Regions from separate parts of the Citrobacter sp. KH_055_1 genome, predicted to be linked through region 1. Evidence: riboswitches for the same ligand, from Rfam matches in the RefSeq annotation. Region 1 holds a riboswitch; each other region holds the start of a gene.

Region 1 (3,277 bases):
TAATGGCCCTAAAGTGTAGAACGGCGCTTCATGGCAGTGTTCCAGCTCTTCGGTCATGTTGCGCTTAATCATCTGCATCGGTACGTGGCCAGGGCCTTCAATCATCACCTGCACGTCATATTCCCAGGCAATTTTGGTCAGCTCGCCCAGCGTATGCAGCTCAGAGAACTGCGCTTCGTCGTTGGCATCTTGAATGGAACCCGGACGCAGGCCGTCGCCCAATGACAGGGAAACGTCATAGGCGGCACAGATTTCACAGATTTCGCGGAAGTGCTCGAACAGGAAGTTTTCTTTGTGATGGGAGAGGCACCATTTCGCCATGATGGAACCGCCGCGCGAGACAATTCCGGTCAGGCGTTTAGCGGTCATCGGCACATAGCGCAGCAGCACACCCGCGTGGATAGTGAAATAGTCGACACCCTGTTCGGCCTGCTCCAGCAGCGTATCGCGGAACGCTTCCCAGGTGAGATCTTCGGCGATCCCGTTGACCTTCTCCAGTGCCTGGTAGATCGGTACGGTGCCGATCGGCACCGGGCTGTTTCGCAGGATCCATTCGCGGGTTTCGTGAATATAGCGACCGGTGGACAGGTCCATCACCGTATCCGCCCCCCAGCGCGTGGACCACACCAGCTTTTCCACTTCTTCTTCGATGGAGGAAGTGACCGCTGAGTTACCGATGTTGGCATTGACCTTCACCAGGAAATTACGTCCGATGATCATCGGCTCTGATTCCGGGTGGTTGATGTTGGCGGGGATGATGGCGCGCCCGGCAGCGACTTCATCACGCACGAATTCCGCCGTGATATTTTCCGGCAGGCTGGCGCCAAAGCTCATGCCTGGATGCTGGTGGCGCAGCACTTCACTGCGAATGCGCTCGCGGCCCATATTTTCGCGGATAGCGATAAACTCCATCTCCGGAGTGACGATGCCCTGGCGCGCGTAGTGCAACTGGGTCACGCAGCGGCCGGTTTTGGCGCGCTTAGGCGTCAGCAAGCCGTTGAAACGCAGCTCGTCCAGGCCATCATCGGCCAGGCGCTCTTTGGTGTAGGCGGAGCTACGGTCGTCCAGCTCTTCGCTGTCATTACGTGCGGATATCCACGGCTGGCGCAGTTTTGCCAGACCCTGCTGGACGTTAATCGCCACATCAGGATCGCCATACGGGCCAGAGGTGTCATATACCGGCACGGCTTCGTTCTCTTCGTACTGCGGGGTATCTTTACTGCCGCCAATGAGCGTCGGGCTGAGCTGGATTTCACGCATAGGAATACGGATATCTGGCTGTGAACCAGCAATATAGATGCGTTTTGAGTTAGGAAAGGCGGTCCCTTCCAGGGTGTCGATAAAGTGTTGGGCCTGGGCGCGCTGTTCGCGGCGGGATGGTTTAGTAGTGGCAGACATAGCTCATTCCAAAAAGTAAGGATATGGCTTGTCAGACGACGGATGAAGCAAGAGGGAAGATCGCCCATGGGCGATACAACTGTAGATTTACTCTTGTTCCCTTCGCAGGTATTAGCCTGATCAGGTTCCGCGGATCCCGAATTAACGGTCTCAGCCTTTTCCACTCATGCTGATGTGGAAAATAAGCACTCCGACAAGATAATTCCCCCTCTGGCGAGGAGGAATGGTTGTAAACTACCTGTTACTCGCGCAAATCTCAAGCAGGGCGTTTGATCATTGCGCTGTCGTGTACCGCATCAAGCACCAGCATAATCAACTTATCTTCCAGCATAAACCGGGCCTCCAGCGCCTCGCCGATATCCGACAATGCCTGTTGAAATTCAAGGAAATTATCGTGGTCAATGGCGTTTTCCAGACTGGAATCATAGTCGTCCATAATCTGTTGTGTATTGGCTTCCAGAAGAGGCCAAATTTTTGTGGCTTTTAAAAGCTGCCCGTTCCCTTCCAATTTATGCAGAATACGTTCATAAATACTGAAGTGTCCGGTGGAGAGGTAGTCGACCAGGCTCTGACAAAAATCATCCAGCGCTTTTTCATTGAGCCGCATGTACGATTCTTTGCCAGGCTTAATGCCAACCAGATTGTAGTAAGCCACGAGCAGGTGCTTACGTACATGTAGCCAGCGATCAACCAGTTTATTACTTCCTCCGACGTGTTCCGTCAGGCTTTCCAGCTGGTTTAGCATGATTGACTCCGCAAGGTGGTGTTGAAAAACGGCTCACCGATAAATGTAAAAATAATGTAAACAACATGCCTGTGAAGCAAAGGTTGCGCAAGAGATATGGATCGTATTATTGAAAAATTAGACAGCGGCTGGTGGATCGTCAGTCATGAACAAAAATTGTGGTTGCCTCACGGAGAGCTGCCACATGGTGACGCGGCTGGTTTTGATCTGCTGGGTCAGCGCGGGTTGCCGATAGGCGAGTGGGAAGGTGAAACCGTCTGGCTGGTGCAGCAGCAGCGTCGCCACGATATGGGCTCAGTGCGCCAGATCCTCGATCAGGATGTGGGACTGTTTCAACTGGTCGGACGCGGCGTACAGTTGGCTGAGTTTTTCCGTTCGCATAAATTCTGCGGTTATTGTGGCCATCCGATGCACCCAAGCAAAACCGAATGGGCAATGCTGTGTAGCCACTGCCGTGAACGTTATTATCCGCAAATTGCCCCCTGCATTATTGTCGCCATCCGTCGTGAAGACTCCCTGCTGCTGGCTCAGCATGTTCGCCACCGCAACGGCGTGCATACCGTGCTGGCCGGTTTTGTTGAAGTGGGGGAGACGTTAGAACAAGCGGTAGCGCGAGAAGTGATGGAAGAAAGCGGCATTAAGGTGAAAAACCTGCGCTACGTTACCTCCCAGCCCTGGCCGTTTCCGCAGTCTTTGATGACCGCGTTTATGGCGGAATATGATAGCGGGGAGATCGTCATCGACCCGAAAGAACTGCTGGAAGCGAACTGGTATCGCTACGATGACTTACCGCTACTTCCCCCGCCGGGTACCGTCGCACGTCGACTGATCGAAGATACTGTGGCGATGTGTCGGGTTGAGTACGAGTAAAGAACGAGTAATGATACACTGACGGCCTGACGCTAAAAGGAAGATAAAAATGACCGAACTGAAGAACGATCGTTACCTGCGTGCGCTGCTGCGCCAGCCCGTTGATGTTACTCCGGTATGGATGATGCGCCAGGCGGGCCGCTATTTGCCGGAGTACAAAGCCACTCGTGCGCAAGCGGGCGATTTCATGGCGCTGTGCAAAAACGCCGAGCTGGCCTGCGAAGTGACGCTACAACCGCTGCGCAGGTATAAACTTGATGCGGC
Region 2 (3,277 bases), 510 kb from region 1:
GAATGGGAAACGCTGAATAACTTTTCCAGCCACCCAATTGGCACCGGTCCCTATGCGGTCGTCCGCAATACGAGTAACCAGCTAAAAATTCACGCTTTTGATGATTACTTTGGTTACCGGGCGCTGATTGACGAAGTGAACGTGTGGGTGTTACCGGACATCGCCGAAGAGCCCGGCGGCGGACTCACGCTCAAAGGCCCGACGGAAGATGAAAAGGCTATCGAAAGCCGGCTGGAGGAAGGGTGTTATTACATGCTGTTTGATTCCCGCGCCCATCGCGGAGCCAATCAGGAGGTGCGCGAATGGGTAAGCCGCATACTCTCGCCGACGAATTTAATTTTTCAGGCTGACGAGCAGTATCAACGACACTGGTTTCCCGCGTACGGATTACTGCCTCGCTGGCATCATGCCAGGCCAGGACTCGGTGAAAAACCGGCGGGACTGGAAACACTGACGCTCACCTACTATCGCGATCATATCGAGCATCGGGTGATTGCGCAGATCATGAAAACATTGCTGGCGGAGCATCAGGTACAGCTGAATATTCAGGAGATCGACTACGATCAATGGCACGCAGGCGAGACCGTCAGCGATATCTGGCTCAACAGCGCCAACTTTACCTTACCGCTGGACTTCTCGCTGTTCGCCCATTTGTGCGAAGTCCCGCTGCTGCAAAACTGTCTTTCTCTGGACTGGGAAAGCGACGCCGCCCGCTGGCGCACCGGCGAGATGAGCCTCGCAGCATGGTGTCAGCAACTGCTTGCCAGTAAAGCCATTGTACCGCTGATCCATCACTGGCTGATCATTCAGGGGCAGCGCAGTATGCGCGGATTACGCATGAATACGCTTGGCTGGTTTGATTTTAAATCAGCATGGTTTGCACCACCGGATCCTTAACGCCTTGTTCAGTAGGAGTAATCGGTGAAGACAGTTTGAACACGGACAGCGCGGAAAAACCGGAGCGTACACGTAGTACGTGAGGATTTTGAGCACTGCCCAGGTTCAAACTGGCAAACAAGATAGCCTAATGGACAAGGCTCTTGATTGCCGCATAGCAACAAAATCATTACACTAACGCCGTTCTCAACGGGGTGCCAATAAAAAACATACACAACATCATTCATGATGCATCAAGGCGGCAAGCAAACGCAGCCAACGCAGAGGCAGCGTGAAGGATGAAGTGTATGAGGCTGAGAGATACCCGTCGAACCTGATCCGGATAATGCCGGCGAAGGGATTTGAGGCTGTAGCTCAAGTCCTTTGCCACCTAACTCGTCATACTTCAAGCTGTAGATGCGTTGGCTTTCCTCGCTCACCCCAGTCACGTACTACCTGTACGCTCCCGGGGATGCGCTACGTCGCCGCCTTCCTGCAACTCGAATTATTTAGAGTTTTACTTTATGAGGTGCAAAGTGTTTAAAAAATGTCTTCCGCTTTTACTGCTGTGCGCAGCGCCTGCCTTCGCCAAACCCGTTCTGACCGTCTATACCTACGACTCGTTCGCCGCCGACTGGGGCCCCAGCCCAACCATCAAAAAAGCCTTTGAAGCCGACTGCAACTGCGAACTAAAGCTGGTGGCGCTGGAAGATGGCGTCTCGCTGCTTAATCGCCTGCGCATGGAAGGAAAAAACAGTAAAGCCGACGTCGTGCTCGGACTGGATAACAACCTGCTCGACGCGGCAATGCAGACCAAACTGTTTGCCAAAAGCGGCGTGGCGAGCGATGCCATCAACGTCCCTGGCGGCTGGAAAAACGACACCTTTGTACCGTTTGATTACGGTTATTTCGCCTTTGTGTATGACAAAAACAAGCTGAAAAACCCACCGAAGAGCCTGAAAGAACTGGTCGAAAGCGACCAGAAATGGCGCGTAATTTATCAGGACCCACGCACCAGCACGCCGGGTCTGGGACTGCTGCTGTGGATGCAGAAAGTGTACGGCGATAAAGCGCCGGAAGCCTGGCAGAAACTGGCGGCTAAAACCGTCACCGTCACCAAGGGCTGGAGTGAAGCCTACGGTCTGTTCCTGAAAGGTGAAAGCGATCTGGTGCTGAGCTATACCACCTCTCCGGCGTATCACATCATCGAAGAGAAGAAAGATAACTACGCCGCCGCCAATTTTAGCGAGGGACACTATTTGCAGGTGGAGGTCGCCGCACGTACCGCCGCCAGCAAACAACCCGAACTGGCGGAAAAATTCCTGACATTTATGGTTTCTCCGGCGTTCCAGAACGCAATCCCCACCGGCAACTGGATGTATCCGGTAACCCAGGTCACGCTTCCTCCTGGCATTGCACAACTGGAAAAACCGTCCACCGCGCTGGAATTCACCCCACAACAGGTAGCAACTCAACGTCAGACATGGATTAACGCATGGCAACGCGCCGTCAGCCGTTAATTCCCGGCTGGCTGCTCCCAGGGCTTTCGGCCGCTACGTTGATAGTGGCCGTCGCCCTGGCGGCGTTTCTGGCGCTGTGGCTGAACGCCCCTCAGGGAGACTGGCTCACGCTGTGGCAGGACAGCTACCTGTGGCACGTGGTGCGTTTTTCCTTCTGGCAGGCATTTTTATCCGCTGCGTTGTCGGTGATCCCGGCAATCTTCCTCGCCCGGGCGCTTTATCGTCGCCGTTTCCCTGGGCGTATAGCGCTGCTGCGCCTGTGCGCAATGACGCTGATCCTGCCGGTGCTGGTCGCCGTCTTTGGCATCCTTAGCGTCTACGGTCGTCAGGGCTGGCTGGCCTCACTTTGGCAGGCTCTCGGCCTGGAGTGGACGTTTTCACCGTACGGTCTGCAGGGCATTCTGCTGGCACACGTCTTTTTCAACCTGCCGATGGCCAGCCGTTTACTGCTGCAGTCGCTGGAGAATATTCCCGGCGAACAGCGGCAGCTCGCCGCGCAGCTAGGTATGCGCGGCTGGCATTTCTTCCGCTTCGTTGAATGGCCGTGGCTACGCCGCCAGATCCCTCCGGTAGCGGCGCTCATCTTTATGCTGTGCTTCGCCAGTTTTGCTACCGTGCTGTCGCTCGGCGGCGGGCCGCAGGCGACCACCATCGAGCTGGCTATCTATCAGGCGCTGAGCTTCGACTACGATCCCGCCCGCGCCGCCATGCTGGCACTGATCCAGATGATTTGCTGCTTAGGACTGGTGCTGCTCAGCCAGCGCATGAGTCGAGCGATAGCCCCCGGCACCACGCTGGTACAAGGCTGGCGCGATCCCGACGACCGCCTGCACAGCCGAGTGACCGACACCCTGCTGATTATTCTGGCGCTGCTGCTGTTA
Region 3 (3,277 bases), 2.0 Mb from region 1:
GCCGCCGAGAGCCATATTTTGGCCTCCTGCACCGTATCGGCCCAGTTTGCATGACGCGGGCGTAGCGCAGCCAGCGCTGCCGACAGCGTACAACCGGTGCCATGGGTGTTTTTGGTCTTCACTCTTGGCGCGGTAAAGCGCTGCTCGCCCTCGCGAGTAAACAGCCAGTCAGGGCTTTGCGCGTCATCCAGATGACCGCCCTTCATCAGCACCGCCTCGCAGCCCAATGCCCGCAGAGCACGCCCCTGCGCCAGCATTTCCTGCTCCGTTTGGGCATGGCTTGTTTCGAGCAATGCGGCGGCCTCCGGCAGATTCGGGGTAATGATCGACACCTGCGGCAGCAGGCGAGTACGCAGTGTTTCTACCGCAGAGGAGGACAGCAGCGGATCGCCGCTTTTCGCCAACATCACTGTATCAAGCACCACATTTCGTACCTGAAAGCGGCGTAAACGCTCGGCGACCGCTTCCACAATATCCGTTTCTGCCAGCATACCGATTTTGGTGGTATCTATGCGTACATCGCTGAACACGGAGTCCAGTTGCGCGGCAACAAAATCAGGTTCGATCCGATAAACCGACTGCACACCGCGCGTATTTTGCGCCACCAGAGCCGTGATGACCGAGCAGCCATAGGCCCCGAGCGCAGAGAATGTTTTTAAATCCGCCTGAATACCTGCACCACCGCTGGGATCGGTTCCGGCAATTGTTAATGCGTTAATCCGTTTCATGCCAGCTCCTGCGCGTTCAGGTTATATAAAGCATCAAGGAATACAGGAATAAAGCTTCCTGGCCCTGTCGAGTGCTCAGTGGCGAATTCACCGGCCTGTTTCATCCAGCTACAGGCAGACGCGACGTTACTCAGCCGATCCCCCTGCAACGCACAGCTGGCAGCCACCACCGCCGACAGCGCACATCCGGTGCCAACGACACGCGTCATCAATGGATCGCCACCGCGAATACTCACGGTACGCTGGCCATCGGTAACGTAATCCACCTCCCCGGTTACCACTACGATGGAGGCGACCCGGCATGCCAGCGCCTGTGCCGCCGGCAGCGCAGCGGCTGCTGTGTCGGTGGTATCTACACCGCGCCCACCTCCGCGCATTCCCGCTAGCGCGAGTATTTCAGAGGCGTTACCGCGAATGGCAGCAGGCTGGAGCGAGAGCAAATCCAGGCAAAAACGACGGCGAAACTCCAGTGCCCCAACGGCAACGGGATCGAGCGTCCAGGGCGTATTCGCCCGCTGCGCCTGCTCGACCGCCGCACGCATAGCAATGGCGCGGCTCTCGGTCAGCGTACCGACATTAATCAGTACTGCATGGGCAACAGCCGCAAACTGGCTGGCTTCTTCGGGTTCAATCACCATCGCAGGTGACGCGCCCAATGCCAGAAGCGTATTGGCGGTAAAATTCTGCACGACCTCATTGGTCATACAATGCGTGAGCGGAGAAAGGGTTCTAAATTGCTGTAAGGCGTGGGCCGCGAGTGCGCGGCTGTGCAGGTCAGGCTGCATGGTTCAGCTCCTGCCCGCGTGAAAGAAGGGACACGAGCAGTGTCAGACTTCCCTACGCTGGCATTATCCAGATCAGGTGGTACGGGTATTTCTCAGCCTTCACAAGGAAGGGCACCCCGAGTCATTGTTACTTGTAAAACAATAAGTTATACATAAAGTATGTATCAAGATAGTGTAACCGGGTGTATAGAGCAGGTGCAAGGAGTTTCAATCAATTTCACAATTCATGCGCTCAATTTCTCTCCGATGAAGAAGAGACAATTAATATAGCTGCAATAAATAAAAGTCTGATAACGAAATTAGCTAATAAAATGAAGGTGACAATATTTAAATTTTTATTTTTCCATAATTACATTTTAACAACTCAGCCAATAGATTTTTAAAATAATTAAAAATGGGTTGAAAAGATTTGTTAACTCATTTTGAAGCCATCCCCCTTTATAACGACACTCATTCCTCTTTTCGGACAAGCCAATCGTTAGCTTTCTATTTAATTTAGGTGGGTAAATCACCTATTCAAAGATAACTTATCTACATGTAAACATTAAATAAAAAATACACACCCTAAAGCCATAGCCCCGGATGCTTTTTTGTGATCTCTGTTGTCATCTAAATCCTTGGCCTATCAGATAGTTATTTCACTTCACTAAAAAAGATTATGATTTAAAGATTAATCTGTATTGATTTATACCGATAACCGCGGTTAGGCTTTATATCAATCAAACACATTGATGTTTCATATGGATAAAAAGGTTTTTGTCTATACCTCTTAAGGTTAACATTAACATGACAAAAGGAGTGATTGTTTCCGCAATCGTTTCTTTATGCCTTGTAGCTCCAGGTGTATTTATCAGGTGATGTATAACATCGTCATTTCAAAAATGGCGGGTTAGTGTAATAATAATTAATTATAGGCTTGGAAATGAAGTATAATAAAATAATGATGATAGCTATCGTAGCAGGCGCTTTTTCACTTTCCGGTTGTAATCTGGAAAAACAATATCTTGATGATTGTGAAGCTAACGGCATTGATCGTACCGCGTGCTTTGAGCAATATCATGCTGATAATCGCGCCAACGCCGATCGTTATCAGACTTACACGGAGAATAGCCGTAAACTGGACGCGAAAAAACATTCTCATCATAACTAAGGTTTATCATGAAAACTAAATTAGCCCTGATTGCTCTTGTATGCTCTTTCGCCATTATGCCTGCCCATGCAATTAATGCACACTATCGCGCTCAATTAGAGCGTTCTGGTTGCACACAAGTTAGTGATGGTGATGGGACTTGTGATATTCACAAAACCAAAGCGCAAAATGCGAAGGCTAAATCAGGCTCTAACGCATTTACTGCTGATGCCGATCACGTACTAAATCAACCAATTTCTACCAGTGCTGAATATCTCCTTGCTAAAGGATGGAAACCTAATAACGGTTTATGGAAGAAACAAGGTTATGTACTCTCTCTTAAAGTTGAAGCCGATACAGTCGTAAAAGCCCAACTTTCCAAGGGGTAAACAATCATAAGGCGACTTCGGTCGCCTTTATTGATTGAAGATAGTAAAGATGCTGACATCTTGCGATGTCGTCCTGTGACTGCATCACAACAAACTGATGTAAATTGCAGAGCAGCAGCGGTATTGCTAAATTGCGGTTCAACGTTGCCGCCTGCTCGTACTTCATTTACACTTTTTACGAAATAACTGGAGTTCTCACAAAATAGTGCTTGTCAGATATCCTGTAAGCCCGGAATGATACACGAC

What was found. Region 1 has a riboswitch for thiamine pyrophosphate ahead of thiC (phosphomethylpyrimidine synthase ThiC). Riboswitches for the same ligand answer to the same signal wherever they lie in the genome.
Region 2: another riboswitch for thiamine pyrophosphate. It lies ahead of thiB (thiamine ABC transporter substrate binding subunit); the one in region 1 lies ahead of thiC (phosphomethylpyrimidine synthase ThiC).
Region 3: another riboswitch for thiamine pyrophosphate. It lies ahead of thiM (hydroxyethylthiazole kinase); the one in region 1 lies ahead of thiC (phosphomethylpyrimidine synthase ThiC).

What each region holds. Positions count from the first base shown of each region.
Region 1 is NZ_CM174473.1:4,477,515-4,480,791, reverse strand. It holds gene thiC (phosphomethylpyrimidine synthase ThiC) at 1-1,398, opposite strand, end outside; TPP riboswitch at 1,479-1,601, opposite strand; gene rsd (sigma D regulator) at 1,655-2,143, opposite strand; gene nudC (NAD(+) diphosphatase) at 2,240-3,013, shown strand; gene hemE (uroporphyrinogen decarboxylase) at 3,063-3,277, shown strand, end outside.
Region 2 is NZ_CM174473.1:3,968,725-3,972,001, forward strand. It holds gene sgrR (HTH-type transcriptional regulator SgrR) at 1-897, shown strand, start outside; TPP riboswitch at 1,078-1,255, shown strand; gene thiB (thiamine ABC transporter substrate binding subunit) at 1,413-2,396, shown strand; gene thiP (thiamine/thiamine pyrophosphate ABC transporter permease ThiP) at 2,372-3,277, shown strand, end outside.
Region 3 is NZ_CM174473.1:1,722,489-1,725,765, reverse strand. It holds gene thiD (bifunctional hydroxymethylpyrimidine kinase/phosphomethylpyrimidine kinase) at 1-728, opposite strand, end outside; gene thiM (hydroxyethylthiazole kinase) at 725-1,513, opposite strand; TPP riboswitch at 1,546-1,642, opposite strand; gene AC3ITF_RS07975 (hypothetical protein) at 2,454-2,663, shown strand; partial or broken gene AC3ITF_RS07970 (hypothetical protein) at 2,672-2,842, shown strand.